Regions from separate parts of the Pseudoalteromonas sp. P80D2 genome, predicted to be linked through region 1. Evidence: predicted binding sites of a transcription regulator. Region 1 holds the regulator's gene; each other region holds the start of a gene.
What was found. Region 1 encodes MetJ, which represses methionine synthesis genes. Its sites were predicted from a motif close to TAGACGTCTAGACGTCTA; they were not measured.
Positions count from the first base shown of each region.

Region 2: the regulator MetJ is predicted to act here: its motif matches at 4,583-4,600, upstream of VRK28_RS05270 (methylenetetrahydrofolate reductase).
Region 3: the regulator MetJ is predicted to act here: its motif matches at 5,009-5,026, upstream of VRK28_RS12265 (homoserine O-succinyltransferase).

Region 1 is NZ_JAZDAR010000028.1:63,534-74,139, forward strand. It holds gene hslU (HslU--HslV peptidase ATPase subunit) at 1-20, opposite strand, end outside; gene hslV (ATP-dependent protease subunit HslV) at 32-550, opposite strand; gene VRK28_RS07405 (SPOR domain-containing protein) at 631-1,158, opposite strand; gene priA (primosomal protein N') at 1,175-3,355, opposite strand; gene rpmE (50S ribosomal protein L31) at 3,589-3,804, shown strand; gene VRK28_RS07420 (malic enzyme-like NAD(P)-binding protein) at 4,340-5,581, shown strand; gene metJ (met regulon transcriptional regulator MetJ) at 5,682-6,002, opposite strand; gene metB (cystathionine gamma-synthase) at 6,227-7,486, shown strand; gene metL (bifunctional aspartate kinase/homoserine dehydrogenase II) at 7,492-9,837, shown strand; gene VRK28_RS07440 (penicillin-binding protein 1A) at 9,918-10,606, opposite strand, start outside.
Region 2 is NZ_JAZDAR010000026.1:93,385-103,990, reverse strand. It holds gene VRK28_RS05285 (DUF3581 domain-containing protein) at 535-1,236, shown strand; gene VRK28_RS05280 (DEAD/DEAH box helicase) at 1,332-2,567, shown strand; gene VRK28_RS05275 (sensor domain-containing diguanylate cyclase) at 2,616-3,584, shown strand; gene VRK28_RS05270 (methylenetetrahydrofolate reductase) at 3,581-4,537, opposite strand; gene VRK28_RS05265 (M16 family metallopeptidase) at 4,785-7,670, shown strand; gene VRK28_RS05260 (sensor domain-containing diguanylate cyclase) at 7,706-8,647, opposite strand; gene VRK28_RS05255 (helix-turn-helix transcriptional regulator) at 8,929-9,246, opposite strand; gene VRK28_RS05250 (hypothetical protein) at 9,250-9,654, opposite strand; gene cysE (serine O-acetyltransferase) at 9,993-10,606, shown strand, end outside.
Region 3 is NZ_JAZDAR010000047.1:61,935-72,540, reverse strand. It holds gene metH (methionine synthase) at 300-2,930, opposite strand; gene VRK28_RS12270 (homocysteine S-methyltransferase family protein) at 2,940-4,007, opposite strand; gene VRK28_RS12265 (homoserine O-succinyltransferase) at 3,997-4,944, opposite strand; gene ettA (energy-dependent translational throttle protein EttA) at 5,407-7,080, shown strand; gene VRK28_RS12255 (PilZ domain-containing protein) at 7,196-7,561, shown strand; gene VRK28_RS12250 (histone deacetylase family protein) at 7,615-8,523, shown strand; gene cyoE (heme o synthase) at 8,605-9,489, opposite strand; gene cyoD (cytochrome o ubiquinol oxidase subunit IV) at 9,631-9,990, opposite strand; gene cyoC (cytochrome o ubiquinol oxidase subunit III) at 9,990-10,606, opposite strand, start outside.

The sequences.
Region 1 (10,606 bases):
CTTGGCGTCATCTCAGACATGGCAGTTCCTATTACAATTCTTCAATAGTTTGGAAATTATTCGTGAATACGCAGATATTGCCTGCAATCGTTAGGCTTTTCTCTACAATTTCACGTGCACTTAGGTCGGTGTTTTCTAGTAGCGCTGTGGCTGCTGATTGTGCGAAGTTACCACCACTGCCAATCGCAATTAGGTCGTTTTCTGGCTGCACAACATCACCGTTACCTGTGATAATTAATGAAGCAGTTTCGTCTGCAACTGCTAATAGTGCTTCGAGCTTTCTAAGTGCACGATCACTACGCCAATCTTTGGCCATTTCTACGGCAGCTTTGGTTAAGTTGCCTTGGTGCATTTCTAGTTTGCTTTCAAATCGTTCGAAAAGGGTGAAGGCATCAGCAGTACCGCCAGCGAAACCAGCGATTACTTTGCCATTATAAAGACGTCGAACTTTGCGGGCGTTGCCCTTCATTACGGTGTTACCAAGTGAAACTTGGCCGTCGCCACCAATAACGACCTTGTCGTCGCGGCGTACACTTACAATAGTGGTCATGATTATTCCTCATCATCGAGCGGCAAGGCCGCTCGTAAAAAGCGATTGATGAGGTGTTTATATGGGTGAATGAACTAAAATCAAGTCCAAAGCCAAATTCCGCAGCCCATTATTTTGATGCGTTTAAGTTTATTCTTGTCACTTTCGGCTAAACGTTTGGTTTCGTACGGGCCTAAGCGCACTTTATACCAAACACCATTGCTGCCTTGTGTTTTCTTAACTTCGGCCACTAAGCCGGCAAAAGCGATTTTAGCTTTTAATGTTTGTGCTTGCTCTAATGTTCTAAAAGAGCCGCATTGCATTACATATGGACCTTTTTGTTCAATCTCTTTTACTTCAACCTGAACTTCGTGCTCTTTAATCTCTTTGATAAATTCAGGTGTCTTAGGTGGTGGAATAACTACTTCTTCTTTTTTAGTCGGGTTTGCTTGCTGTTCTACTAACTCAGGATCAGCATTATGTTTGATATACCATAGGCCGTAACCAAACCCGCCTACTAAGATAAGCGCAATTAAAACAAGAATAATAGGGAAGGGCTTTTTCGCCGGGGCTTGTTTTTTATTATTTCGATTTGCTGGTTTTTTATTTATGTAATCGTGTTGTGCCATGACTCTTAATTGGCCTTTAAATCATATCTATAGGATCAACATCTAAGCTCCAACGCACCTTTTGCGCTAATTTACTGGTACTTATATAGTCGACCATTTGCGCTAAATATTGGTGTAAGTGGGAGCGTTCCTGCGCCTGAATATGTAACTGAAAGCGATATTTACCTGCTACACGTTCCAGTGGTGCAGGTATCGGACCGAGCAATTGTATACCAGATACGTTCTGGACAGGAACCAAATCAGTTAAAAAATCCATCACTTGATTTATGTTATGTCCTTCGGCACGAACCATAGCCATATTTGTGATTGGCGGAAGCTGCGCGTCTTCTCGCTCTGTGAGTGCGTAACGGGCAAAATCTTGGTAACCATTATTAACTAAGTCTTGCAGTAGCGGGTGCTCAGGAAAGTGAGTTTGTAATAATACTTGCCCAGGTTCACCACTGCGACCAGCACGGCCTGCCACTTGCGTAACCAGTTGCGCTAAATGCTCTGTGGCGCGAAAATCACACGAATATAATCCACTGTCGACATCTAGGATTAAAACAAGGCTAACATCGGCAAAATGGTGGCCTTTTGCCAACATTTGCGTGCCAACTAAGATACGCGCACCGCCTTGGTTAATATCATCAAGGGCTTTTTCTAAGCTGCCTTTACGACGTGTTGAATCTCGGTCGATACGACTAATCGGAATGTCAGGGAAGGTTTGTGTTAAAAACTCTTCGATTTGTTCAGTGCCTTTGCCATTTGGAAAAATCTGCGTGCTGCCGCAATCAGGGCATTGGTGGGGCACCTGATGTTGTTCACCACAATGGTGACAAATCATCTGGCCAATGGCTTTATGAAAGGTTGCACTGGTGCTACAACGTGAGCACTCACTTAGCCATCCACACTCATGGCATATGAGAGTAGGCGAAAAACCACGACGGTTTAAAAATACCATCACTTGCTTGCCACGTTCTAAATGCTGACGCATATAGGCAAGGCTAGCATGGGCAATCCCCGCCTGCTCAGGCTGACCTTTCATGTCCATTAATTGAAACTGGTTATCGGTGCTGGTTTGAGCTCGCTCAGTAAGGCTCAACAGCTGGTATTTGTTATTAATTGCTTTATGTAAGGTCTCAAGTGCCGGTGTGGCACTACCTAGAACGAGCGGAATATTATGTTGGTATGCTCTATAAGCGGCTAGGTCTCTAGCATGATAGCGTAGTGTATCTTGTTGCTTAAAAGAGCTGTCGTGCTCTTCATCAACGATGATCATGCCAAGAGATAAAAAGGGTAAGAAAATACTCGAACGTGTGCCGATCACTATAGCGCAGCTGCCTTTTTCACAAAAACGCCAGGTCTGTAAGCGTTCGTTATCTGTTAGGGCTGAGTGCCATAGCATAATCGGAGTATCAGGAAAGCGACGACGAAAACGGTTGACTGTTTGGGGTGTTAAGCCAATTTCAGGCACTAATACTAAGGCTTGCTGACCTTTTTTTAGCACTTCTTCTAGGCATTGCAAATACACTTCGGTTTTACCACTTCCGGTAACCCCTTCAAGCAAAAAGCTGGTAAAGCTACGAGCTTGGTTAATGCTGGAGCAGGCAACAGCTTGCTCCTTATTAAGCACTGGCTTGCTACCAACAGTCGGCGCGCGTTGCTGCCATTGGTTATCATGTTCAATAAACTGAGTGATCAGTTCTTTATCAAGCAGACTGTCGATGGTTTTTTTGGTAAATCCGAGTGCTTTTAATTCTGTAACCGATGATTTGCCCGATTCGGCTAGCTGTTTTAATAAATTTAACTGGGTTTTTCCTTTTAGCGACGGCAGCTTTGCACCTTTATCGGTCAGCTCAACCATGTTGATGCTGGTTTTATCTGGGCATTCGCCTTGCCTTAATGCAGCCGGAAGTGCCGTATGAATGGTCTCGCCCAATGGGTAACAGTAGTAGCGTGCTGTGAATTTTAGTAATGCTAAGTGTTGCTCAGATAAAACAGGCGTGTCGTCTATAACATCAATAATCGGCTTTATTTTGTCAGCGGGAACATCGGTTGATGTTTTAAGAGCCAAGACCACGGCAACCTTTTTTTGGCTACCAAATGGCACGCGAACGCGCATACCTGGCTTTAACTCAGGACTATGCAGCAGCTGTTCAACTTTATAATCGAAGGTACGCTGTAAAGGGACTTTTATGGCAACTTCTACAAAGTGCATAACAACTCAACTGAAACAATGATAGAAAGATAATGTACTAAAATTGCAGTTAAAAACCTACCAACAAATACTGAACAAGGCTCCACTTGGTTATTTTTTTAGCGAAAGATGTATTTAAAGCTTGTCGTAAGGCTTCTTGAGCTATAAAATACGCGGCCTATTAATTGTATTAACTGCGTATGGTGCCAGACTTCGGGTTTGGAGAGCGATACGGCCTTAACTAGAGGTTCCCTATGAAAGAAGGTATTCACCCTAAGTACGAAGCTATCACTGCAACTTGTTCATGTGGTAACAAATTCGAAACTAGCTCAACTCTTTGTAAAGACATCCACTTAGACGTATGTTCTGAGTGTCACCCGTTTTACACTGGTAAGCAAAAGATTTTAGACACTGGCGGCCGTGTTGATCGTTTCAACAAGCGCTTCGGTGCACTTAGCAGCAAGAAGTAATCTCTGCTGTTTAGTTAAAAAAAGCACCTTAGGGTGCTTTTTTTGTGCCTAAAATTCACAAAATTCTTTATTAACATTGCTACTCACTCATCATCTTCACTTATGTATCTTGCATAACTATTTCTGGCTGTTATGCACATTATGTCGCTAATTTTGCAGACAAAGTGCCACCCCTTGGCTATATTCTTTTTTGTATAAACTTTCATAAAAGTTATTAAAAATAATAAATTTAAATAACTTTGTGAGTAAATGCTGTGAACTTCGTTGAAATGGCTGTTTTGGGCTAACTTCGGCTAATTGCAGTGTACGTGCGTATAAAATACAAAAACACGTGCTTAAAAGGTCATAAATAGGTGAATTTTTATGTCTGATTAATCGCAACTATGCACAGAAATTGTTGGGAAATCCTTTAAAATTAAGCGATATAGCATATAACAGGATAGACCTGATAATACTTGGAATTTTTATACATTACAGGTATCGTACTGATGCAAGCTCTCTCACTTTTTAACTTTTTGCAGGATACTATCGCGTTATGTCAGATTTTCGTGAACAAGCATTACATTACCACGCTCACCCCGTTCCAGGTAAAATTAGTGTTGAACTAACCAAGCCAGCCGAAACGGTTAACGATCTCGCTTTAGCTTATAGCCCAGGTGTGGCTGAACCAGTCCGTGAAATTGCTGCTGATCCAGCAAATGCCTATAAATACACAGGCAAAGGCAACATGGTTGCAGTTATTTCAAACGGTACCGCAATTTTAGGTTTAGGTAACTTAGGTCCGCTTGCATCAAAACCTGTAATGGAAGGTAAAGCGTTACTATTCAAACGTTTTGCTGGTCTTGATTCAATTGATATTGAAGTTAAACACCGCACAACAGAAGATTTCATTAATACGGTTGCTAACATCGCTGATACGTTTGGTGGTATCAACCTTGAAGATATTAAAGCGCCTGAGTGTTTTGAAATCGAAAAAGCACTTATCGAGCGCTGTGATATTCCAGTTTTCCACGATGACCAACATGGTACAGCTATTGTAACTGCTGCTGGTATGCTTAACGCCCTTGAAGTGCAAGGTAAAGACATCGAAGATGCCATCATCGTATGTTTAGGTGCCGGTGCTGCTGCTGTGGCTTGTATGGAGCTTTTAATTAAGTGTGGCGCACTACGTGAACACATTTATATGCTTGACCGTAAAGGTGTGATCCATACACGTCGTGATGACTTAAACGAGTATAAGCAATTATTTGCTAACAATACCGATAAGCGTACATTACAAGATGTTATTGCTGATGCTGACGTATTCGTTGGTGTATCAGGTCCTAACCTGTTAACAGCAGATGATCTTAAGCTGATGGCTGATAAGCCAGTCGTGTTTGCATGCTCAAACCCAGATCCTGAGATTGCTCCAGAAGTTGCACACAGTGCGCGTAACGATTTAATTATGGCAACGGGTCGTTCAGATTTCCCTAACCAAGTAAATAACGTGCTTTGTTTCCCATTCATTTTCCGTGGTGCGTTAGATGTTCGTGCAACGGCAATTAATGATGAAATGAAAATTGCTGCAGTTCATGCTATTCGCGGCATCGCGAAAGAGCCTGTACCAAGTGAAGTATTAAAAGCAGCTGGCGTTGAGTCACTTGAGTTTGGTGCCGAGTACATCATTCCTAAGCCTATGGATCCGCGTTTATTACCACGTATTGCACGTGCTGTTGCTGAAGCAGCAGTAGAGTCGGGTGTGGCGCAAATCGACATGCCAGAAGATTACATGCGTTAAGCTTAATTAGCTATTAGGTATATCGCGCAATAAAAAACTCAGCCTAGGCTGAGTTTTTTTATATCTGCGATTATCGGCGGTGATCCGATGGCCGAAATACTTATTCTGAATCAAGCACTGGGATATCTAATCCCATTTCTTGCATAATTCTTTTAACTTCTTCAGGTACCTTTTCAGGGTTGTCTTTACGTAGGTCGTCATCATTTGGTAATGGTTGACCTGTAAAAGCATGTAAGAAAGCTTCACACAATAACTCACTATTCGTCGCATGACGCAAGTTATTGATCTGGCGGCGTGTACGCTCGTCAGTTAATACTTTTAATACGTTAAGTGGGATCGATACGGTAATCTTTTTTACTTGTTCTGATTTTTTACCGTGTTCTGCATATGGGTGAATGTATTCACCGTTCCATTTAGCCATAAGTTGTTTCGTTGCCTCGGTTGTCAGTGATTTACGCCTTATTCACAGCGCAAGATGCGGAAATTCTATCTCTTTAAAAAAGATAGTCAAATACTAGTTATTTAGCCATCTAGTGGTGTAAATGTATAAACTTCTATGTGTAAGCCATAAATGCTTTGACTTCTCATATTTGATCATCTAACCTTTTAGACGTCTAAACATCCAATTTAAGAATAGGTGATGAAATGAGCGAAAAAAATAAAGCGACGATTGCTGTTCGTCACGGCATCGAAGCCGATAAACATCATGGTGCGGTTGTACCACCAATTTACTTATCAACCACCTATTCATTTGCTGATTTTGATACTAAGCGCCAGTATGACTATGGTCGCAGTGGTAACCCAAATCGCGATATCTTAGCTGAAACCTTAGCTGAGCTTGAAGGTGGTGCTAGAGGTATTATCACTGCAACAGGTATGTCTGCTGTGCATTTAGCAACTCAGCTATTAAACAGTGACGACACGTTAGTGATCCCACATGACTGTTATGGCGGTAGTTACCGTTTATTCACCTCGCTTGAAAAACGTGGCCTGTTAAAACTAAAAGTTTTGGATTTAACTAAATCTGAAAATCTCCAAGAAATTTTAGCGATTAAACCTAAGTTGATTTGGATTGAAACGCCAAGTAACCCAATCTTGCGTTTAACAGATATTAAAGCAATCACTAGCATTGCTAAGCAGTGCGGTGCTTTGGTTGCGGCTGACAACACCTTCTTATCACCTGCATTACAAAACCCAATTGAGTTTGGTGTTGATATTGTTGTGCACTCAACCACTAAATACATCAATGGTCACTCTGATGTAGTGGGCGGTGCAGTGATTGCTGCAACGCAAGAGCTAGGCGATGAACTTGCTTGGTGGGCGAATAATATCGGTATTACTGGTGCACCATTTGACAGCTACTTAACGCTTCGTGGTTTACGTACTTTAAATGTACGTTTAAAGCAGCACCAAGAAAATGCCTTTGCCATTGCTGAGTATTTAGAGAGTTCACCTTATGTAAGCCAAGTTTACTACCCAGGCCTTGCTTCTCACCCACAACATGAGCTTGCTAAAGCACAGCAACGCGGTTTTGGTGGCATGGTGAGCTTTGATATTAAAGGCGACATTAACGATGCCGCAGCGTTTTTAACCAGCCTTAAAGACTTTAGCCTTGCTGAGTCGCTAGGTGGGGTAGAAAGCTTGATTTGTCACCCTGCAACAATGACCCACGCAGGCATGGAGCCTAAAGCGCGCCTTGAAGCTGGTGTGGGCGATACGCTGATCCGTATTTCTGTAGGCATTGAAGACGTAAAAGATCTCATTGCAGATTTAGACCGTGTTTTCAATTTAGTAAAACCAGGTCAAGGCCAGCAAGTTACAAAAGCTGAAGCTAAGCAAGCACAGCAAGATACACAACAAAACACGTCATTTAAGTTAACGCCAGCACATACGGCATTGTGGTAGAAGAAATGGTAAATATTGTTCATAAATTTGGTGGTTCAAGCTTAAGCTCGGCAGATCGTTACCATGCGGTAGCGAACATTGTTCTTGCGAATACTGAGCAGGGCGATTGCATCGTTGTGTCGGCATCGGGTAAAACAACCGATACTCTGGTAAAGCTTTGGCAAAGTTACCAGCAGCAAGATAGCCAGGCTGTTAGCGATATTCTATTGCTTATTGATAACAATCAACGGGCTTTAATTGAGCAGCTACTTACCGGTCAGAATAAACAACAGGCTTTGGCACAGTTAAAAGATGAACTTGCCGTATTAAATGAATTAATTAGTCAGCAGCAGTTACTTGAAGCACCTTTACTTGCTCATGGTGAAGTGTGGTCGGCGCGGTTATTGGCCGCTTACCTAAATCAGTTAGGTGTTGATGCGCAAGATGTTGATGCAAGGCAGCTATTTACTCTAAATGATGGTCAGCTTTTACATCAAAAAAACCAACAGCAATGCAGTGATGCGATTAGCAGAACACATATCAACGTAGTAACGGGTTTTATAGCTGCAGATTGCCAAGGTAATACGGTGACATTAGGCCGCAATGGTAGTGATTACAGTGCCACTTTGTTAGCGAGTTATACTTTTGCTAAGCAAGTGTCTATCTGGACAGACACACAAGGGGTATTTAGTACTGATCCTCGTAAAGTTAAAAATGCAGTTAAGTATGCCAAGGTGTGCCGCGAGCAAGCTAACTTATTAGCGCGTTTAGGTAACCCAGTATTGCATGCAAAAACCTTGTCGCCTTTAAAAGACACAGAAATTAAATTGGTGGTAAGAAGTAGTTTTGATTGTGATGCAACGCCAACCGAAGTAGTCAAAGAAGGTTATAGTAAAGCAAAGCGTTTTATTACTACCTTAGATAACATCGATTTATTACGGGTTGATAAACTAAGCAGTGGTGAAGTCGGTGAGCTTAGTCAATTAATTCAACACAGCCTGCACCACTTTACTAAAGATGGAGATACTTACTTATTAGTGCCAGGTCAAAGCACTCACCAAGTTGTCAGCCACTTAGCGGGCCGTGCCAATATTGTCGAGTCAAATTTAAGTGGTTGTGCAGTGGTTGCACCAACGGCTGATGTAATTGCGCTGACAGAGCAAGCAACAGCGCTTTTAAAAGAGCAAAGCATTCATCCTCGTTTTGTACAACAAGACGATAACTATGTGTTGATCTTAAACGATCAGGCAATTGATAGTGATGTTTTAACTCTTCTACATGACAAGCTGGTAAACAAAGGTCAAGAGCTTGCTATTATTGTTGCTGGCCTTGGTAATGTAGGCGAAGTGTTTTTATCGCAACTACAAACTCAGTTTGCTCGTTTATCTGCTCAGTACAAAGTAAAAGTAGTAGCTCTTTTACGCTCTAAGCAAATGCTTTTTAGTGCTAGTGGTTTAAATACCGAAACATGGCAAGAGCAGTGGCATAATGAAGCGCAAAGCTACGACAAAGCTGAGTTATTAGCACGTATCAATGAGCTAGATTATGAGCACAAAGTGGTGATTGATATCACTGCCAGTGAGGCTTTTAGTCAGTTGTATCCTGATTTTGTAGAGCTTAACTGTCATTTGATCAGTGCAAACAAATATGCGGGTACCGCAGAAAATAGCTGGTATCAAAACCTACGCACTAATTTGGCTGAGCGAAACTTGTTGTGGCGTTATAACACCAGTGTGGGCGCAGGTTTACCGATTAACTTTGCTTTAGCTGATTTGCAAAATAGCGGAGACAGCATTAACCGTATTGAAGGGGTATTCTCGGGTACTTTATCGTGGTTATGTAGCAGTTATGATGGCAGCGTGCCGTTTTCAGATTTAGTGCTTCAAGCTCAGCAAATGGGCTATACAGAGCCAGATCCTCGTGAAGACTTATCTGGCCGTGATATGCAGCGTAAACTACTGATTTTAGCGCGTGATCTAGGCCTTGATTTAGAGCTAGATGATATTGCTTTGACACCACTAATGCCTGAACAGCTTGCTGCAGGTAGCTGGCAAGATTTTCTTGCAAACAAACAGCTACTCGATGAATTCATGACAGAAAAAGCAGCCCAAGCTGCGGCAGAAGACAAAGTGGTGCGCTACACCGGTGCTATTACACTCGTTGATGGTAAGGTTCAGGCTCAGGTTGGTTTAGTCAATGTTGGTAAAGATGATGTATTAGCCAGCCTTAAACCGGGCGATAACATTTTTGTGATCAATTCACAGTGGTATACAGATAATGCGTTGGTGATCCAAGGCCCTGGAGCGGGTAAAGAAGTCACTGCCGCTGGGGTTCATTCAGACCTATATTGGCTGGTAAATAACCTAAAATAATTTTGCTGATCTTAGTTTAAATAGCTAAGCAAAAAGCGCCCAGAAGGGCGCTTTTTTATGTCTTATAGCAACTTAGTTATTTAGAACAACTCTTCCTCTGTGGTGAGCTTTTCTTCAAATACGTCTGTTGGTTGATCGAGTACGTACTTGGTTGGTGCTGTTCCTTTGATAAAGTATTCAAAACGACTGGTATAGTCATTCTTATGGCTTAAAAGACCTGTTGCTAAGTCGATACGAACCGATACCAAACCTTCAGGAAACTCAATAGGTGCTTCTGGCATGCCATCGAGGGCAGCACGCATAAAGTCGACCCATGCAGGTTGCGCGGTTTTAGCACCCGATTCTGCACCAGAGATTTGTGACTTATCGAGGTTACTATTGTAGGTCGAACGGCCAAGGGCTTTTCCTGGGTTATCAAAACCAACCCATACCGAGGTCATCACATTGCGGTTAAAGCCACTGAACCAGGTATCAACCGAGTCATTGGTGGTACCTGTTTTACCTGCTAGATCACGGCGGTCAAGGGCCTGTGCACGCCAACCTGTACCACTCCAGCCTGTTTTGTGAGTCCAGCTACCACCACCCCAAATTGCGCTGTGCATAGCTTGCGAAATTAAGAATGCATTTTGCTTTGAAATGATACGCGGAGCACAACGTGGCGTGCTCACACTTTGTGCTTGATCCAATTGGTTATCATCTAATGATGCAAACTCTGGTGTAACAACTTGCTCTGGTTCATCACAGGCCAGTTCTGGCTCTGTTTTGAATA
Region 2 (10,606 bases), on a different contig from region 1:
CCAAGTCTCTGTTTTTTAGAAGTCTTTTCTTCAAAGTAACAATAACCATCGAAAGCTGATGTAACCTGCCCAACTCACTTTGAGTACTCATTTTTTTGCCGTTTATTATAATTATTATTTATGCAGCCTATGAGTGGCGATTACACGATAAAAAAGCGTGTCTATCATACCTCATTTATCGTTATAGCTACAAATAGGTGCTATGCAAAGCCAGTAATTTCAACCTATTGGCGTATTTTCTTTATATTCTAAAGTTAGCTTGTTGTTTTAAAAGGGAAACTGAATTTATATTTAGTTTTAGCTAATAGTTTTTCACTAAATTTAGTTGGGCCTTAGTCTTTACTATTCTGCGTTATTTGTTAATTGTTTCGTACAAATTGATACAATTTAAATTTAGCCTATCAAAACCACTATTTTAGCTCATGCATTTAAACATATGCTGAGCGCGTGATTAATAATTAACAGATTCGACCTCTATTTTCATTTTATCTGGTAGTATAGTCAGGTTATAAGTAGTTTAAGCAGTGAACAATTATGTTAAGTCCTTATTATCAGCAACATGCTGATTACGTTTCTATCTCACGTGAGCAAGGCTGTCGTTTTGCCAAGTTAGTGGCTGATGATTTCAATCCTTTACATGATAAAGATGCCAAAAAGTTTTGTGTGCCGGGCGATTTACTTTTTTCGCTGGTTTTAAACCGCTATGGCATCAGTGAAAAAATGGAATTCACGTTTGCAGGCATGGTTGATGAAAATTCAAAGCTGACTTTCCCTGAAGGGGCTGATGAGTTTGCGATCACCGATGGCGAAAAAGTCATGCTAAAAGTGAAACGAGAAGGGGCTATTAGCCAATGTCCTGAGTTAACAAATAGCTTAATCAAAAACTATGTTGAGTTCTCTGGCACGACTTTCCCGCACGTGATTATTCCATTGATGGGGAAGCAGGATGTGATGATCAACCCAGCCCGCCCAATGGTGATTTACGAATCAATGCTGATTAACCTTGATCGCCTTGATATCAGCGCACCTGAATTACAATTTGCTGAGCCTGATTTTGAGTTTACTGGCAAACGCGGCAAAATCACGCTTCGCTTCAACCTGTTAGAAAATGGCGAAAAAGTAGGGTCGGGTGAAAAACACATGCTTGTGTCTGGCATTCGTGATTATTGCCAAGCAACAGTTGATGACCTAATTAGTTTTTATAATCAACGTAAAGAATCACTTAAACCAGCGTAATCTTTACAATTGCTACAAAGGGCGCTCATTGCGCCTTTTTTGTTGCTGATGTTCCGCGTACAATAGCGCTTTTATAGCCAAATGTACTTCAGACTATGTCAGTAGCGACCTTTTCAGAATTAAATCTTGACCCTGCATTGCTAACAGCCTTGCAAGAAGAGAATTATCACACCCCCACAGCAATTCAAGCGCAAACAATCCCACTTATTTTAGCGGGTGCAGATGTAATGGGCAGTGCACAGACGGGAACGGGCAAAACCGCCGCGTTTGTTTTACCACTACTGCATAATTTGTTATCTGCTGAAGTACTCCCTGATGCCGTTAAAGTCCTAATTTTAACGCCGACCCGTGAGCTCGCTCAGCAAGTATTTGCAAGTGTAGAGCGTTATGCAGCGCATACTGAAATAAAAGCAGCACTGGCTTATGGCGGTGCTAGTATTGGCCCACAAATTAAAGCCATAAAAGGGGCGCAGATTGTAGTGGCAACACCAGGGCGTTTACTTGATCATGTGATCAAAGGCAGTATTAAACTTTCCAGCATTAACGCCTTGGTATTCGATGAAGCTGATCGCATGCTTGATATGGGCTTTATTGACGAAATTAAACGCATCTTGCGCCATGTGCCAAAAGAGCGCCAAACTTTACTTTTTTCAGCCACATTTGACGACAGCATCTTTAAACTCAGTAAGCAGTTATTAAATGATCCTAAATTAGTTGAAGTGAATAAACGCAACTCAGCAGCGGTTGAAGTTGAGCAGCTAGTATATGCGGTTGATGAAGACCGTAAACGCGAGCTGGTATCACACATGATTGGCATGAAAAATTGGCAGCAAGTACTGATATTCACTCGTACTAAACAAACCGCCGATGTGCTTGCTAAAGAAATGTGTAAAGACGGCTTAAAAACCGAATCTATTCATGGCGATAAAAGCCAAGGTGCGCGTGATAAAGCACTGCAAAATTTTAAATCAGGTGCGACAAGAGTACTGGTTGCGACAGATGTTGCTGCCCGAGGTCTTGATATTGCCTCACTCAAGTATGTGATTAACTATGAGTTGCCTTATGTGGCTGAGGACTACGTACACCGTATTGGTCGAACAGGGCGTGCTGGCGAGAAAGGGATGGCGATGTCGCTGGTTAGCATCGATGAGCAGTGGCTATTGGACGAAATAGATATCTTACTCGACACAAGGCTCACGCCGCAGTGGTTACCAGGGTATGAGCCTGATTTAACCAAAGAGCCAAAGCAAGTTCGTAAAAATACGAATAAGGCACGCCGCTCTCGTGATAAAAAACGTATTTTAGGGCAAAAAAGTAGGAGACGTTCCTAAATCTGGCATATATTTATACTATCCTCCGGCTAAAGTTGAGAGTTTAGTATGTTAGAAGAGAATAAATGGACGTTCCGCCGCGCTGATAAACAGTTCTCCTTAGAAAAGTGGCAGAAAACAATTGATCTCATGACCGAGTTGTTTTCTGCTCCCGCAGGCTTCATCGTTCATAAAACAGATGATGTCTATCGTATTATCGTCTCCAGTGAGCAACAAGAAAATCCCTATGATGCCGGGGCTGAATTAAGCGCCGACGATAATATCTTCTGCAAAAAAGTACTGCGTGACATGGCACCGCTTTATGTTGATCACGCCAGTCAAGATAGTCAATGGGATGACAGCCCACTGGTAAAAGATGGTTTTGAGTCTTATCTTGGGGTGCCAATTAGCTGGCCAAGTGGTGATCCGTTTGGCACCTTTTGTGTTATGGATTTTAAACAAACCCATTATCAACAGAGCTTTTTAGAACTAATCGAGCAGCTTCGCGATATGGTTGAAGATGACCTTGCACTGTTAGACAACTTTACGCAGATGCGTGAAATTGCCATGCTCGATTCACTCACTAATATTTATAACCGCCGTGCAATAGATCTGCTTTGCCAACATAAATTAAATATATCGAAACGTCTTGGTTTTGATATTAGTTGTTTATTTATCGATATAAATAGCTTTAAACCACTCAATGATACGTATGGCCATGAAGTGGGCGATCTCGCACTGATTTGTTTAGCTGACACGATGAAAGAATGCCTACGTGAAACCGATATTATCGGCCGCTTAGGGGGTGATGAGTTTATTGCGTTATTGCAAGTTCAGCCCGGTGATTGCGTAGACAGCATCGCTGATAAGCTAAACACCACTTTCCAAGTGAATTTAGAGAAGAGGGGCATTCCTGTCACGAGCTTAAGTATTGGTTCAGGGGTAATAGCTCAGCCAAAAGAAAACTTTGCTGAGCTATTAAAACGAGCAGATGAAGACATGTATGAGAAAAAGCAAGCCTCTAAGGCTGCACGTTAAGCTATTTGCTTCTCAGCTAGGTTTAATTCCATGGTTGCTTTAAGTAAACGATAAAGGTTAATTGACGCATCAATTTCTTCTTTACGATTGGTTAAGCTCTCAATATTTAAACCTAGCGGTACATCTAAATGTGCGCAGCTTTGTAAAATTAAGTCGAGATTCTCACGGCAAATACGCACTGATTCACTCAATGTATTTGCCGAATCTAACATACGGTACTTAGTTGCTTCTGGTACTGAGATACCTAACCATTCCATAAACTCTAAGGTTTTTTCACCACCACAAGGGGTAAACGTTAGAATAATGCGTTTTGGTGTTGTGCCTTGTGCTTTACAGCTACGCGCATAGCTAGTGATCAAATCAATCGTTGCTTGAGCATTGTAAACCGCTTGCGAGATGAAAAACTTACAACCTTGTGCTGTTTTTTCAACTAAACGCTCATGTTCATTGCGTTTGCTGGCATGACGCTCTGCAATAGTAACGCCACCTAAAAATACATCATTGTTCTGTTTTGCCAGCGTTTTATATGCATCAGGTAGGCTTAATTTGATATCGCCATGAGATGATGGACTACCCACTAACACTAAGTTTTTTAGTTCAAAGTCGTTACGTGTTTCGTTTAACCACTCGGTAAACTCTGCTTCTCCACGCTGGGCAACACTTTTATAAGTGATCACATCAAGTTGCGACAAGCTACGTAGTAACTGACTGTATTCACGGGGATCTACCGTTTCTTTAAACGGAAAAGGACGCGGCTTTGCAATACGGCTACTTTCATCTTGAATGTCGTAGATGATTACACCATCGTATTCAATTTCGTGTAAACGACCAAGTAGCTTCTGAGCAATGGTCTCAAGCTGTGCTTTATCAGTACCTGACTTTGGTGGTGTGGTACCAATTAGGTAGACGCCTTGATTGGTGTCTTCAATTTTCTCTTGTAATGATAAAGCCATAATCCTCATTCCAGCTCGTGCTAATGTCTATGACAAATAATATAGCAGCCATTTAGACGTCTAGATAGATTTTTTTCTTGAAAGTTTTTCAATGACTATGAATTTTACTCAAGTTTAAAGCTGAGCGTTTCGCAAAATTGACACACCTGTTTACATAAATTATTGCTCTGACCCTCATATTTTCAGGCGCTTTGATGCATAATCAAGCAGCAATGATTATGAGAAAAATAACTAACAAGGGAACATTATGAAATTTAGATTATTAGCAACCAGTGTTGCTGTAACACTTGCTTTAAGTGGCTGCGCAAGTAACTCACAGTCAACTATGGTTAAAGAAGTCGAAATTGAGCAGCAAGTAAGCCAAGATGATAACCGTGTATTTAGCCAAGATTATCTATTAGAAGAGCTTGAGAATGGCCTTCGCGTGATGGTCGTTAAAACAGATTACCCTGATGTTGTGTCACTGCAAATTCCAGTATCGGTTGGTTCACGTAATGAGGTTGAAGCAGGTAAAACCGGTTTTGCACACTTCTTTGAGCATATGATGTTTAAAGGCTCTGAAAAATTCCCACAAGATGTGTATTCAGATATTTTAAAAAACTCAGGTGTTGATAATCGCGCGTATACGACTAACGATTACACTAACTATCACTTAAACTTCTCAAAAGAGCACTTAGATAAAGTGCTCGAAATTGAAGCTGATATTTTCCAAAACCTGACTTACAGCGAAGAGCAGTTCCGTACTGAAGCGCTGACTGTAAAAGGTGAGTATTTAAAGAATAATGCTAGCCCAATTCGTAAGTTACTTTCTGCGGTTCGTAACGAAGCATTCGAAAAGCATACCTATAAGCACACCACCATGGGCTTTTTCGAAGACATTGAAGCCATGCCTGATCAAATGGCCTATGGTAAAGAGTTTTTCGCTAAATTTTATAAGCCTGAGTATGTATCTTTAGTCATCGTAGGTGATGTTGATCCACAAGAAACCATGGCAATGGTGAAAAAGCATTGGGGTAATTGGAAAAAAGGCGATTACCAAGCAGATATCCCTGTTGAACCAAAGCAACAAGCCGCAAAATATGTACATGAAAAAAATGATGGTTTACCAGGCCACTGGTTGCTTGTGTCATACAAAGGCACTGCATGGGATCCTACTCAAAAAGACCGTGCCGCTCTTGATTTGATCTCACAGCTGTATTTCTCTAACAACTCGGCACTTTATCAAGAGCTTGTTGTTGATAAACAAATTGCCAGCCAAATGTTTACCTATAACCCAGATACTAAAGATCCGGGTTTACTACATGTTTTTGTAAAAGTCGAAAACGAAGCGGACCTTGCGAAAGCCCGTGATGCGATTAACCGTACTTATGCGCAAGCACGTACTGAGTTAGTTGATGCACAAAAGTTAGCGGATTTAAAATCAAACCTAAAATACAGCTTTATTAATGGTCTTGATTCATCGCAGTCAATTGCGTCAACGCTTGCAAGCTACATGCATTTTGAACGCGACCCTGAGGTTATTAACCAACTGTACGCAACTGCTGATAGCATCACGCCAGAAGATATCAAAGCGGTAGCAAACAAATATTTTGTTGATCCGAGCCGTACCACGGTGACAATGTCGGCGCTTGATAAAGTGGCTGGTTTTGAGCAAGAAGTTGATTTAAATGCCTTGGTTGCCAGTATTGAGCAAGCCCCAACAGAGCGTCACTTTAAAGTACTTGATAAAACCAATAGCTCACCACTGGTTGATGTTAACTGGTTATTTAATACCGGCGCAGCGGCTGATCCACATGGTAAAAAAGGTTTAGCAGCACTCACTGCAGCGATGCTAGCGCAAGGTGGCTCAGAAACGATGAGCTACAAAGATATTCAAAAAGCGTTATATCCACTAGCGGGAAGCTTTGGCTATCAAATCGATAAAGAGATGATTTCACTACGCGGCCGTGTACATAAAGACAATGCCGCGCAGTGGTATGCACTTGTTAGCGACCAGTTGTTAAACCCTGGCTTTAGAGAAGATGATTTTAAACGCCTGAAAAAAGAGCTTATTGATAGCATTAAAGCAGGTCTGAAAGCGTCAAATGACGAAGAGTTAGGTAAAGAAGTGCTATATCATCAGCTTTATAAAGGCCATCCGTATGAAAGCTATAACTATGGTGATTTATCAGATCTTGAAGCACTGACACTTGACGATGTAAAAGCGTTTTATGCTAACCAGTTTACTCAATCTAAATTAACAGTGGGTCTAATTGGTGCGATTCCGAGTGATGTTAAATCGACTATGCTAAAAGATTTAACATCGCTTCCGCAAGGTAAAGAAAGCCGCTTAACGATCCCTGATGCGCCAGAACTTAAAGGTCATCATGCAACGATTGTTGAAAAATCAGCGCAATCTACCGCTGTGTCATTTGGTTTCCCAATCGATACAATTCGTAGTAGCGATGACTGGACAGCGCTTTGGTTAGTGCGTTCTTACTTTGGCGAACACCGCAGCTCAAACAGCTTCTTGTATCAGCGTATTCGTCAAACCCGTGGTATGAACTATGGTGACTATGCATACATTGAGTACTTCCCACGCGGTATGTTCCAAACTAAACCTGATGCTAACTTAGGTCGTTCAGAGCAAATTTTCCAAGTGTGGTTACGTCCGCTTCGTTCTAATAACGATGCGCACTTTGCAACGCGTACGGCATTATTTGAACTTGATAAGCTAATTAAAAATGGCATCAGCAAAGAAGATTTTGAAGCGACTCGTAACTTCTTAATTAACTTTGTGCCACAAATGGTTGCAAGCCAAGATCGCCAATTAGGTTATGCGCTTGATAGTGAGTTCTATAACACTGAGAGCTTTGTTGACTATGTGCGCGGCAAGCTTGAAAAGCTAACCCTTGATGATGTTAACCGTGTTATTCGCGATAACCTGCAAACAGAGAATATTCACTATGTGTTTATTACTGGTGACGGCAAAGACATGCAAAAACGTTTAGTTTCAGAGCAAACATCACCTATGGTGTATAATGCTGAAAAACCAGCAGAACTTGTTGCTGAAGACAAAGTGATTGCTGACTATAAACTTGCAATACCAGCGAAAAACATTTCAGTACTTGATGTCGAAAAAGTATTTCAGTAATAACTGGATAAAAAAGCTCTAATCAATGCCCCTAATTAGGGGCATTGTTCTAGGTTTAATGGCTCGATGTTATCAGCAATTACAAGCTGATTTCGGCCAGCTTCTTTTGCTTGATAAAGCGCGTTATCAGCCATTTCAATGAGTAACATGGCATCATCAATGCTACTAGGGTAGATAGTTGCTAAACCAATACTAACCGTTAAGGGATGACCGGCAAGCTCTGGTAGTTGAAGCGTATTTAGCGCTGCCATAAACCGCGTCACGAGTTTTTGTGCTTGATGGCTTTGCGTATTACCGAGTACCAGTACAAATTCTTCACCGCCGTATCTAGCGCACAAGTCACCAGGTCTGCGAGTATAATCTGGTAATAGTTTTGCCACTTCTTTTAAGCAAATATCACCCACCAGATGACCAAAGTTATCGTTAAGAGACTTAAAGTTATCAAGGTCAATCATGGCTAACGACAAGGGGTGTTTTAAACGTGCACAGCGACTCCACTCTTGCTTATAAAAATCATCAAAATGACGTCGGTTAGCTATTAGTGTGAGGCCATCGATACGGGCGAGTTCTTGTACTTGCTGCTCGGCGATTTTACGTTCGGTAATATTTATATGGCTGATGACGATAAAGCGTTTTGATGCATGCTCGAAGGGCACTGCTCGCATTAAAAACCAACGCTTGTCGGTATTGCTATGACATGGATATTCTAGGTAATACTCGGTTAGTTGTTGGTTTATAACCTGACTAATACCAGATAAAGCTTGTGCACCAAACTCATCACCTTGCTGTGCAGCTGATTGACATATTGCGAGGTAGTTTTGCTCTTCCCACTGGGTATTACACTGGCAATTATTTTCATCGCCAAAAGTTTGCCAACTGCGATTCACAAATTGAATATCACCTTTCTCATCAATTACAACAATATGTTTTGAGATCGTATCGAGTATTGATTTTAGAAACTCTTTTGATTCAACCACATTCGTTCCTAGCCACTATCACTTTTTTAAGATTAGCAATAAATGCTGGGTTTTCACCGTGGTTTACATAAAAAACAATTAATAAGGTATTTGTAGGTGCTGATATGAAAAAACTGCCAGCACCTAGCTCAACGCTCAGTTCTGACAGTTATATTTTATTTATATGCTTAGAAATGCTAAAGCATTGCGCCAATTTTAACTGCTAGCGCAAATAGCATGGTTGCTATTACAAAGCCGATAAGTGTAGCGTAGCCGCGTTGTTCTTTGGTCATCTATCACTCCTAAAAAATAACAAATACCGTTGCCATACCAAGGGCAAAACTGACAAACGAAGAAGCCGCTACGATTGCAGCGAGATTTTGCTTACTCACTGCATGTGTTGTGCTTTGTTCTGATACTTCGTCATCGAGCTTAATAAGCTCACCTTGGCGCACTTCAAAAACTGCGCATAGGCCCATGGTGGTTTCTTTTGATGCCGCACCTTCTTTTTCAACTCGTTGAATGGTACGTAGGCTTACATCACAGGCATCGGCTAGTTGCTGCTGCGTCCAATCGAATTTAAGTCTAAGTGCTTTTATTGTATTTGGGTTCAGTTGCATTACTTACTTCCCAAGAAATGGTTCAATAAAAGTAACAACTGCATAACCCGATATTGCCCCACCAATAAAACAGCCTAAGGTAACCAAAGCTACTTGTTTTGGATTATCAGTAAGTGAGGTTTGTGTGCTCTGTTTAACTAATTTGTCAGCTTTATAAAACGAACATTCAAGCTTGCCTGTCAGTATATTTTTCATCTCGAATTTGACTGCATAAGCATTACCTTGGTAGCTAAAGTCATGATGGCTTTTAAAACCGAAGCTGCGTTTTTCACTTACCAATTCGTCGTTTACATATACTTTTTCTTTACCGCTCATGATGTGACCAAAGCAAGCGATTTGGTTGTCACCATCTTGAAAGTAAAATTTATAACCTAGCTTGTGTGAGTTTAGTACGTCGTTTTTCATCATCGTTTCCTTGTTAAGTTGATGATGTAAATTTAATGATTATTTTTGTTTTTTACGCCGTCAGCGATATGTCAGTGCCTATTTTGGCATATGACAGACAAGATGTCATATCTGTCTTGTTATTGAAAAATAAGCACTTTAATTAATTTGCTCGGCTAGAGTCAGAATTTGCTACTGTCATATGCGGTTGGCAAAAAAGCACAGTAAAAAGAGTAAAAATAGGTGTTGTTACTCTGGTTATTAGATATAACCAGAACAAATAAACAGCGGGTTAGTACATCTTGCTACAAATCCGTTAAACTTAAGGCTTAGCAGTTAGGTACAACCAGAAAGGCAAAATTATGCGTCATGAAATTTGGCAAAAGCTTCGAGATGAAGCAAACGAAGTCGTTTCCCGTGAACCGCTTTTAGCAAGTCACGTTTATTCGTGTGTGTTAAATCATGAATGCTTAGGTTCGGCGCTGAGCTTTATTGTTGCAAATAAACTTGCAGATGCGGTGGTATCAGCATTTACTATCCGTGAATTATTCGACCAAGCCTTTGTTAAATGCGATCTAATGCTGACGCATGTGGCTCATGACATAAAAGCAGTTAAAGATCGCGACCCTGCGGCCGATAGTTACTTAACTGTTATTTTGAACCTTAAAGGCTTCCATGCAATACAAGCACACCGACTCGCAAATTGTTTATGGCAACAAAACCGAAAAGAGCTTGCTCGCTTCATTCAAAGCAGAACCTCAGAAGTATTTGGCGTTGACATCCATCCTGCTTGTAAAGTTGGTCATGGTATTATGTTTGACCATGCAACTGGGATTGTAATTGGTGAAACAGCGGTTATTGAAGATAACGTATCGATTCTACAATCTGTAACCTTAGGTGGTACAGGTAATGAGCAAGGTGACCGCCATCCAAAAATTCGCGCCGGTGTATTGATTGGTGCGGGTGCAAAAGTACT
Region 3 (10,606 bases), on a different contig from region 1:
GCAATAATACTTAATCATTTTGAGGGATTAAACCTGTCGCTACCTGCGTTAAAAATTTCTCATTTAGAACAACTAAATAACGAAATTTTTGCCTTGTTATCAACGAGGTTTTATTGCCTCAAAATAGACCACTTTATTAAGCGAATTGGTATAACTTTAACACAAATATATAAATTAGAAGGAATTTGCCAGTATTAAAACAATTAAAAAGAAAAAAGTATGATAAAAAATGAGCATAAAAAAACGAGCCATTTGGGGGCTCGTTTTTAATTTAAACAAAAGCTAATAACTAAAGGTTATTATTCTGGTTCATAGCCCAAATTAGGCGACAACCAACGCTCGGCTTCTGCAAGAGTCATGTTGGTACGCTTAGCGTAATCTTCAACCTGATCTTTTTGAATTTGCGCCACTGCGTAGTACTTAGCTTCAGGGTGAGAGAAATACCAACCAGAAACCGCCGCACCCGGCCACATTGCGTATGAACTTGTTAGCTTCATGCCAATACGCTGCTCGGTATCAAGTAACTGCCAGATTTTCTTCTTCTCTGTATGTTCAGGACAAGCAGGATAACCTGGCGCTGGGCGAATACCTTGGTAGTTTTCACGAATAAGTTCATCGTTCGATAGATTTTCATCTACCGCATAGCCCCAATACTCTTTACGCACTTGCTCATGCAAGTACTCAGCAAACGCCTCAGCTAAACGGTCTGCAACGGCTTTAACCATAATCTTATTATAATCATCTTGCTTAGCATCAAAGGCATCGGCAAGGTCATCTTCTTCAAGACCACCAGTAACCGCAAAAGCACCAAAGTAATCAGGAGTGCCTTTTGGCGCAATATAATCAGCTAAACAGTAGTTAGCAAAGTCGGTTTTTTCCGTTTGCTGACGTAAATGACACGATGTAGTTAAAAGCGTTGTACGCGACTCATCGGTGTAAATCTCAATGTCATCCCCTACTCGGTTTGCAGGGAATAAACCAATGACACCTAAAGGTTGCAGCGCACCTGATTGCTCAAGCTCATCAAGCATTGCGTTGGCATCAGCGAATAAGCTTTTAGCCTGTTCACCTACAATTTCATCTTCAAGAATACGTGGGTACTTACCAGCGATTGACCACGTCATGAAATAAGGAGTCCAGTCGATGTACTGTCTTAACGTCGCAATCGAAACATCTTTAAACTCAGTCACACCCAGCTTTTTCGGCACAGGTGGTGTGTAGTTGTCCCAATCAAGTTTTACAGCGTTGTCGCGAGCACGTTGTAAAGTAACTGGTTTTGAGCGCGGCTTTTTACGTGCTTGTTGTTCACGTACTTTTTCATACTCAGCCTTGGTTTTCTCTAAAAATGCCGGCTTTAACTCTTTCGACAGTAAATTAGAAACCACCCCAACAGCGCGGCTGGCATTATTGACGTAAACCACACCTTTATCATACTGAGGTTCAATTTTAACCGCGGTATGCGCTTTAGAGGTTGTTGCACCACCAATTAGTAGCGGCAATTCAAAGCCACGACGGGTCATTTCTTTCGCAACATGCACCATTTCATCAAGCGAAGGGGTAATAAGCCCTGATAAACCAATAATGTCGGCTTTTTCGTCAATGGCGGTTTGCAAGATTTTCTCTGCCGGCACCATCACACCAAGGTCGATAACCTCGTAGTTATTACACTGCAGTACAACGCCTACAATATTCTTACCAATGTCGTGTACGTCGCCCTTAACGGTTGCCATAACCACTTTACCATTGGTTGCGCCCTCTTCTTTTTCGGCTTCAATGAAAGGGTCAAGATAAGCAACGGCGCGTTTCATTACACGAGCAGATTTAACAACCTGAGGTAAGAACATTTTACCTGCACCGAATAAGTCGCCTACTACGTTCATTCCGTCCATCAGCGGACCTTCAATCACTTCGATAGGCTTAGCTTTGCTCTTGCGGCACTCTTCAGTATCTTCGTCAATATACTCGGTAATGCCTTTTACTAACGCATGTTCTAGGCGCTTTTCAACAGGCCAAGTACGCCACTCTAAATCTTCTACTTTCTCTGCTTGCGCCATACCTGAGTATTTTGGTGCAAGTTCAACAAGTCGCTCACCAGCACCTGGGTCGCTATTGAGGATCACATCTTCTACAGCTTTGCGCAGCTCTTCGGGGATATCGTCGTAAACCGCTAATTGGCCAGCATTTACAATGCCCATATCCATACCCGCTTTAATCGCGTGGTATAAAAACACAGAGTGAATAGCTTCACGCACTGGGTTATTACCTCGGAACGAGAACGACACATTCGATACACCGCCCGACACTTTACAATGCGGTAAGCCTTGCTTGATTCGGCGCGTACCTTCGATAAACTCAACAGCGTAGTTATCGTGCTCTTCAATGCCCGTTGCGACGGCAAAAATGTTCGGGTCAAAAATAATGTCTTCTGGCGGAAAGCCAATATCATCAACGAGTATTTTGTAACTACGCTGACAAATCTCGAACTTACGATCAGCAGTTTCTGCTTGCCCGGTTTCATCAAACGCCATTACAACCGCAGCAGCACCAAAGCGTTTAATTAACTTAGCTTGGCGGATGAAAGGCTCTTCACCTTCTTTAAGTGAAATTGAGTTAACAATGGCCTTACCTTGAATACACTTTAAGCCTGCTTCAATCACGTCCCATTTAGATGAGTCGACCATGATAGGTACTTTTGAGATATCAGGCTCTGAGGCAATTAAGTTTAAAAACTTTACCATCGCCGCTTTCGAGTCCAACATGGCTTCATCCATGTTGATATCAATCACTTGCGCGCCATTTTCTACTTGTTCACGGGCAACATCGAGAGCAGTCTCGTAATCTTCTTCCATGATCAAGCGCTTAAACTTAGCCGAGCCTGTTACATTGGTACGCTCACCGACGTTAGTAAATACAGCAATTTGGTCAGTCATGTCGGTTTCCTAGTTTAAGTTACACGCTTCAAGGCCCGATAAGCGCATACGCACTTCAAGCTCAGGTAATTGGCGAGGTTTAACACCTTCAAGGCCTTTCGCAAACGCCTTAATATGAGCCGGTGTCGTGCCACAACAACCACCTACAATGTTGATAAAGCCAGACTTGCCCCAATCAATAATTTCTTTTGCCATTTCAGGAGCTTCTAAATCATATTCGCCAAACTCGTTTGGCAAACCTGCATTTGGGTGCACCGAGGTAAAGGTTTCACAAACGCGCGATAACTCTTCAACATACTGGCGCAGTAAGTCAGGGCCAAGGGCGCAGTTAAGGCCGATTGATAGCGGTTTGATATGACGGATTGAGTTATAAAATGCTTCTGTGGTTTGCCCTGATAAAGTACGGCCTGAGGCATCGGTAATGGTGCCTGATATCATCACAGGTAAACTACGACCAGCTTGCTCGAATGCTTCTTCTACAGCGAACGAAGCCGCTTTTGCATTAAGGGTATCAAAGATGGTTTCTATCAAAATAAGGTCAGCACCACCTTCCATTAATGCCAGTGTAGACTCAACATAGGCAGCCACTAGCTTATCAAAGTTGATATTACGATAACCTGGGTCGTTTACATCTGGTGAAATAGAACAGGTTTTTGACGTTGGCCCAAGCACACCGGCTACATAACGCGGTTTGCTAGGATCCTTTACTTCAAGTTCATCACACACGCTGCGTGCAAGCTTCGCTGACTCGAGGTTGATTTCGCGGCTAAGGCTCGCCATGTCGTAATCTTCCATCGAAATAGTCGTGGCATTAAAGGTATTCGTTTCGATGATATCGGCACCCGCTTCTAAATAAGCACGGTGAATATCAGCAATGATTTTTGGCTGAGTCAGGCTTAATAAATCGTTATTGCCTTTAATAAGTACATGCCAGTCTTTAAAGCGCTCACCGCGATAATCCTGTTCTTCTAATTTATATTCTTGGATCATGGTGCCCATCGCGCCATCGAGGATTAAAATTCGCTGTTTTAGCGCCTCGGTTAATTGTTCGCGTTTATTCACTGCATTACTCGGCATAGTTGTTAGTCCTTACATCTTGGCTAACTAAGTTAATATCATACGGTGTAGTTTGGTACACATAATAGTTTAACCAATTCGAAAACAATAAAAAGGCATGGCTTTGCCACGTTTTCGACGGTTCGTTGTCTGGGTTATCGTCAGGGAAGTAGTTTTCTGGCTTAGGCGCATCTGCTGATTTTTCTTGGTCGCGTAAATACTCCCCTTTTAAGGTATGAGCATCGTACTCTGGATGGCCAGTAATATACACTTGGCTGCCTGATTTATTTTTAATTAAGTAGGCACCAACTCGCTCTGATCCGGCAAGCACCACCAGCTCTTCACAGGCAGTGATCTTATCGATATCAATATGACCATAACGAGAATGTGGCACTAAAAAGGTATCATCAAAGCCACGCGTTAGCGCTGCATGGTCAAAATAGCTTTTATGGGTAAATACGCCACTGAGTTTGTTTGGTTTCAAATCACGTTTAAGACCATAGTGATGATAAAGCCCCGCATGGGCCGCCCAACACGAAAACAGCGTAGACGTCACATGCTGCTCTGCCCAATCTAAAATAACTTTTAGTTCGTCCCAGTAAGCAACTTCGTCATACTCTAAATGAGCAAGCGGCGCGCCTGTTATGATCATGGCATCGTAGTTATTATCTTTCACTTCTGAAAAATAACGATAAAACGTATCCATGTGCTGCTCAGAGTTACTACTGGTGCGATGGGTATCTAAGCGCAACAGCTCAACATTAACTTGCAACGGTGAGTTTGCTAACAAGCGAATAAACTGCACTTCGGTTTCAACTTTGTTTGGCATTAAGTTTAAGATGGCCAAACGCATTGGGCGGATTTCTTGCGTTTTAGCACGACTTTTTGGCATTACAAACACGTTTTCTTGACGTAACTTTGCAATGGCAGGCAATTCATCTTTTACTGTAATGGGCATAGCTGGCTCCGAGCATACTTATCTGACTGCTAATTATGAACGGATAGTTAGAAATTTCAACCTCTAGATGTTTAGATGTCCAAATGAATTTTAATTGTTTGAAAGCAAAGCCCATAAAAGCCTGTTTCGTTGACGTATACGCGACAGAGCATCTATACCCAAGCCTCCTCAAGATGCAGAATTCAGCGTTTCACAGGAGCTTAATATCAAGGCGTTACTTTGCAAGAATGGCAGTCCCTTTTAAAAAGTAACAACGATGAGAGTAAGTGCCTGTGAAGCGCCCAAAGGGTTGGTTTAAAAGCGATTTATACTGCGTTATTGATTTTAACAATAGAACCACTATTGTTTGCAATCAATGCCTTGCCTAAATCGCTTTTAATTCCAACTGAAACTCGCACCTTGAGGTGGTTTGGGTATACAATATACGCTGTTAATTTTTCTTATAAATTGAAGGCTCCTTTCATGGTGTTACCAGATAAGTTTATATTCTCGATGAGTCGAGTTTCTAAGGTTGTGCCACCTAAGCGCACTATCTTAAAAGATATTTCTTTACACTTTTTCCCAGGCGCAAAAATTGGTGTGCTAGGTCTTAACGGTGCAGGTAAATCAACGTTACTTCGCATTATGGCTGGTGTTGACCAAGACTTTGAAGGTGAAGCTCGCCCTCAACCAGGCACTAAAATCGGTTACTTACCGCAAGAGCCTGTGCTAGACGAAAGCAAAACAGTTCGCGAAACGGTAGAAGAAGCAGTTAGCGAAGTTAAAAATGCACTAAACCGCCTTGATGAAGTATACAACGAGTATGCAATGGACGGTGCTGACTTCGATGCGCTTGCTAAAGAGCAAGGCGAATTAGAAGCTATCATCCAAGCGCACGACGGTCACAATATCGACAACGTGTTAGAGCGTGCAGCTGATGCATTACGCCTTCCACCTTGGGATGCAAAAATTGAACACCTTTCGGGTGGTGAGCGTCGCCGTGTTGCGATCTGTCGTTTACTACTTGAAAAACCAGATATGCTTATTCTTGACGAACCTACCAACCACTTAGACGCTGAGTCAGTTGCTTGGTTAGAGCGCTTCTTACACGACTATGAAGGTACCGTGGTTGCTGTAACCCACGACCGTTACTTCTTAGATAACGTAGCAGGTTGGATTTTAGAGCTTGACCGTGGTGAAGGTATTCCTTGGGAAGGTAACTACTCATCGTGGCTTGAGCAAAAAGATTTACGTTTACAACAAGAACAGAAATCTGAAAAAGCACGTCAAAAATCAATCGCGCAAGAACTTGAATGGGTTCGTTCAAACCCGAAAGGCCGTCAAGCTAAGTCTAAAGCACGTATGGCACAGTTCTCTGAGCTTCAGCAAAACGATTACCAAAAGCGTAACGAAACGAATGAACTATTCATTCCACCGGGTCCACGCTTAGGTGACCAAGTTATCGAAGTGAAAGGCCTGAAGAAGAGCTTTGGCGATCGCGTATTAATCGATGACTTAAACTTTGCAATGCCGAAAGGCGCTATCGTAGGTATTATCGGTGCCAATGGTGCGGGTAAATCGACGCTATTCAAAATGCTAAGTGGTGAAGAAACGCCAGATAGCGGTGAGATCATTGTTGGTGACACTGTTGAGCTTGCAACGGTTGATCAGTTCCGTGGCGACATGGACGAAAGCAACACTGTTTTCCAAGAAATCTCTAACGGCCAAGACGTATTAAAAATTGGTAACTTTGAATTCCCAAGCCGTGCCTATGTTGGCCGCTTTAACTTCAAAGGTAACGACCAACAAAAATTCGTTAAAGACCTATCAGGTGGTGAGCGCAACCGTTTACACCTAGCTAAGCTATTAAAAGCAGGTGGCAACGTATTACTACTGGATGAGCCAACCAATGACCTAGACGTTGAAACACTACGTGCACTTGAGAACGCTATTTTAGAGTTCCCTGGCTGTGTAATGTGTATCTCGCATGACCGTTGGTTCCTTGACCGTATTGCTACACATATTCTTGATTACCGTGATGAAGGCCAAATTAACTTCTTCGATGGTAACTACACAGAATACGAAGAGTGGTTGAAGAAAACCTTAGGCGCAGAAGCGGCACAACCAAAGCGTATTAAATACAAAAAAATTGGCTAATTAGCTGATACTCAAAAAGCCCCTGTTTAGGGGCTTTTTTGTTGCATTAAGCTTTACTATCACTCACTCCATTATGATCTATACTCATTAAGTAACTAAAGTGGGAGATACAGCTATGAATGAACGCAGAGAGTTTTCGCGGGTATTATTTTCTTGCCCTGCGATCCTTCGTATCGAAGATAACGACTATCACTGTCAGTTACTTGATTTATCTTTACAAGGTGCGCTCATTACTAAAAGTGATTCATTTTTAGTGCCTATTCATAGTAAAGCTGACTTAATCTTCACCCTGCCAGAGTCAACTATCGAGATTAAAATGCAAGTGGAGCTGTGCCATGTTGAGCATCAGCATGCAGGCCTTCGCTGCGAACATATTGATATTGATAGTATTACTCACTTAAAACGATTGATTGAGCTCAATCTGGGTGACGAAGCATTATTACATCGCGAGTTAGCTCATTTAATTCACACACCAGAGTAAACATTTGTCGGTAGATTCGTTATGCTGTAGCAAATTCAGCTATTCAATGAGCTATGCAGTTAAATCCCCACTTACCCTTGGTGTATCATCCTAATTATTCGTTTAGTTTCGATCCTAACCATCGCTTTGTAATGAGTAAGTTTGCTTATTTATATGAGCATGTGCAAAACCTTGGATTAATAAATGACAACCTAACTCAACCAGTGCTTGGCAGCCCTGAACCTCTTGAATTAGTGCACTGCGAAAACTATATCCACGACCTTTGGCACAACCGCTTAGATGAAAAAGCGATGCGCCGTATTGGCTTACCTTGGTCAAAAGAGCTGATGGCACGTACCTTTACTGCGCCTCTAGGCACCTTACAAACAGCACGTTTAGCACTTAAACATGGCATCGCTTGTCACTTAGCCGGTGGCACTCATCATGCCCATACTGATTTTGGCTCAGGCTATTGCATGGTAAACGATCTCGCTTTTACCAGCGAAACCCTGATAAAAAGTGGTGAAGTGACCAATATACTTATTTTTGACCTAGATGTTCATCAAGGTGATGGTACTGCAGCAATGCTGGCGCATCAGCCCTATGCTTATACCTGCTCTATTCACTGTGAAAAGAATTTTCCGTTTCGAAAGTCAGCCAGCGATTTAGACATAGGTTTAGCACCGAATGTCGCTGATAATAAATACCTAGGCATTGTTGACGATACGCTGAGTTATTTATTAAACACCCTAAACCCAGATTTAGTGCTTTATGATGCAGGTGTAGATGTGTGGCAGCAAGATGGCTTAGGAAAACTTGATATAAGCTGGCAAGGGATAGCACAACGGGACCATTTAGTTCTCAAACGTTGCCTTGAGCACAATGTACCTGTCGCAACCGTAATTGGGGGTGGTTATGATAAAGACCATCGCCGTTTAGCGGCTCGTCATGGCATTGTGGTAGAGCAAGCTGCTCGATTTTAAAAACAACAAAGAAAAAAGGCCCGGTGGAGAAAAAACCGGGCCTTTGCTACTGTAACATTGGGATATGTTAGCAACTTTTTTCTAAGTTAAAACAAGTAGCTGTGGAGCTACCGAATGGTAATCTAAAGCCATAGCTATGCTCAAAACCGTGATGTTTACAATTGAAAAAGCAAACACTTGGCGCGCCCAGCCGCTTACGTCAATATTGCGACGATAGCCACGAAGCGCCATTAGCAACCACCAAAAACTCGTTGTACAGGCTACAGCCATAAAGGCTAAACCTGTATAACCACTAATGGTTAATAACATCACAACCAACGCATACACGGCGATATATAAAACAATGTGATGCTTTGCCTTCTCGATCCCCTGAGCTACTGGTAACACGGGAATTCTGGCCGCTTGGTAGTCGTTATAACGAAAGATTGCAATTGCATATGAATGAGGCATTTGCCATAGACTAAACATAACCAATAAAATCACAGCACCAGCATCAAACTGCCCAGTTACGGCACAATAACCCACTACAGGTGGTACTGCGCCAGATAAACTTCCTACAAAGGTGCCGTACACAGAACGACGTTTCATGTATAAGCTGTACACACCTACGTAGATGACGTAACCAAAAGTAGCAAATAAGAGTGCCACTACGTTGGTATACACTGCTAATAATCCGAAACCAATAACACCAAGCACGATGCCATGTGCCATAGCCGCCTTTGCTGACATTTCGCCAGTCACTGTGACGCGTTTGCGAGTGCGCGCCATAGCAACATCAATATCACGATCAATTACGTTATTAATCGCGCATCCTGATGCCACTACTAAAGATAACCCTAGTAAGGTTGCGATCATTAACCATGGGTCAACATCACCACGAGAGGCTAGCAAGAATCCCCCCGCGACAGAGATCAAATTGCCCATGATAATGCCAGGTTTAGTGACATTTAAATAACGTCGAAACACTTCCTCGACTCCTCTAATTTTCAGCACAAACGCAATATTACGAAAGAAACTAGTTAGTAACAGACTGTGAGAACTGGAGACACAACCTCAGACTAACCAGCTCCTTTCGTAAATCTTTTACCAATTACCAAGTAATTGTTATTAGTACATCATCATGGCGTTCGATTCGTAGATGATCCACACCGACAAACCAACCACCATTACAATGATTAAAGCACTAAAGATAAACGACAATGAACTTGCCTTGCCGTCTTCAGTTTTGAAGTTTAGGTGTAAGAAATATTTCAAATGCACCCAAATTTGCACAATCGCCATGCTCACGATGCACCATGCAGTGGTCGTTTTAGAAAACGAACCACTCATCACAGCCCAAAATGGAATAGCCGTTAAAACCACTGACAATACAAAACCAATTAAATAGTCTTTAACACTGCCATGTGATTGTTCGTTATGTGCATGAACTTCTAAGTTATTCATTACATGTGATTCACTGTGGCTCATTACATTGCTCCCATTAAATAAACAACGGTAAATACACAGATCCACACCACATCTAAGAAGTGCCAGAATAGGCTTAAACAACTTAGGCGTGTCACTGTTTGTGGGTTTAAACCACGGCGCACAACTTCAATCATCAGGACAGTCATCCAAATAAGACCAGCTGTTACGTGAAGACCATGTAAGCCCACCAAAGAGAAGAACGATGTTAAAAAGGCACTTTGCTGAGGGCCATTACCGTGCGCAATTAGGTGATGGAATTCGTAAACTTCCATACCAATAAACACTGCACCAAAGGCAAAAGTAACCAGCAACCAAGTTAACGTAGCCGCCTTTTTCTGCCCATGAGCAGAAATCATCGCGAAACCAAAAGTGATACTACTAAGTAGTAGAGCTGCGGTTTCAACCGCAACAAAATCAAGTTCAAAAATGTCTTTACCCGACACACCGCCAGCAGTGTTCATGAACAATACTGCGTAGGTTGCAAAGAATGATGCAAACAACAAACAGTCAGTCATAAGGTAAAGCCAAAAACCAAATACGGTGTTACCACCTGTATCGTGGTGCTCATGGTCATGTGCATCGACATGACCGTGTGCGCCGTTTAAGGTGTCGAGTC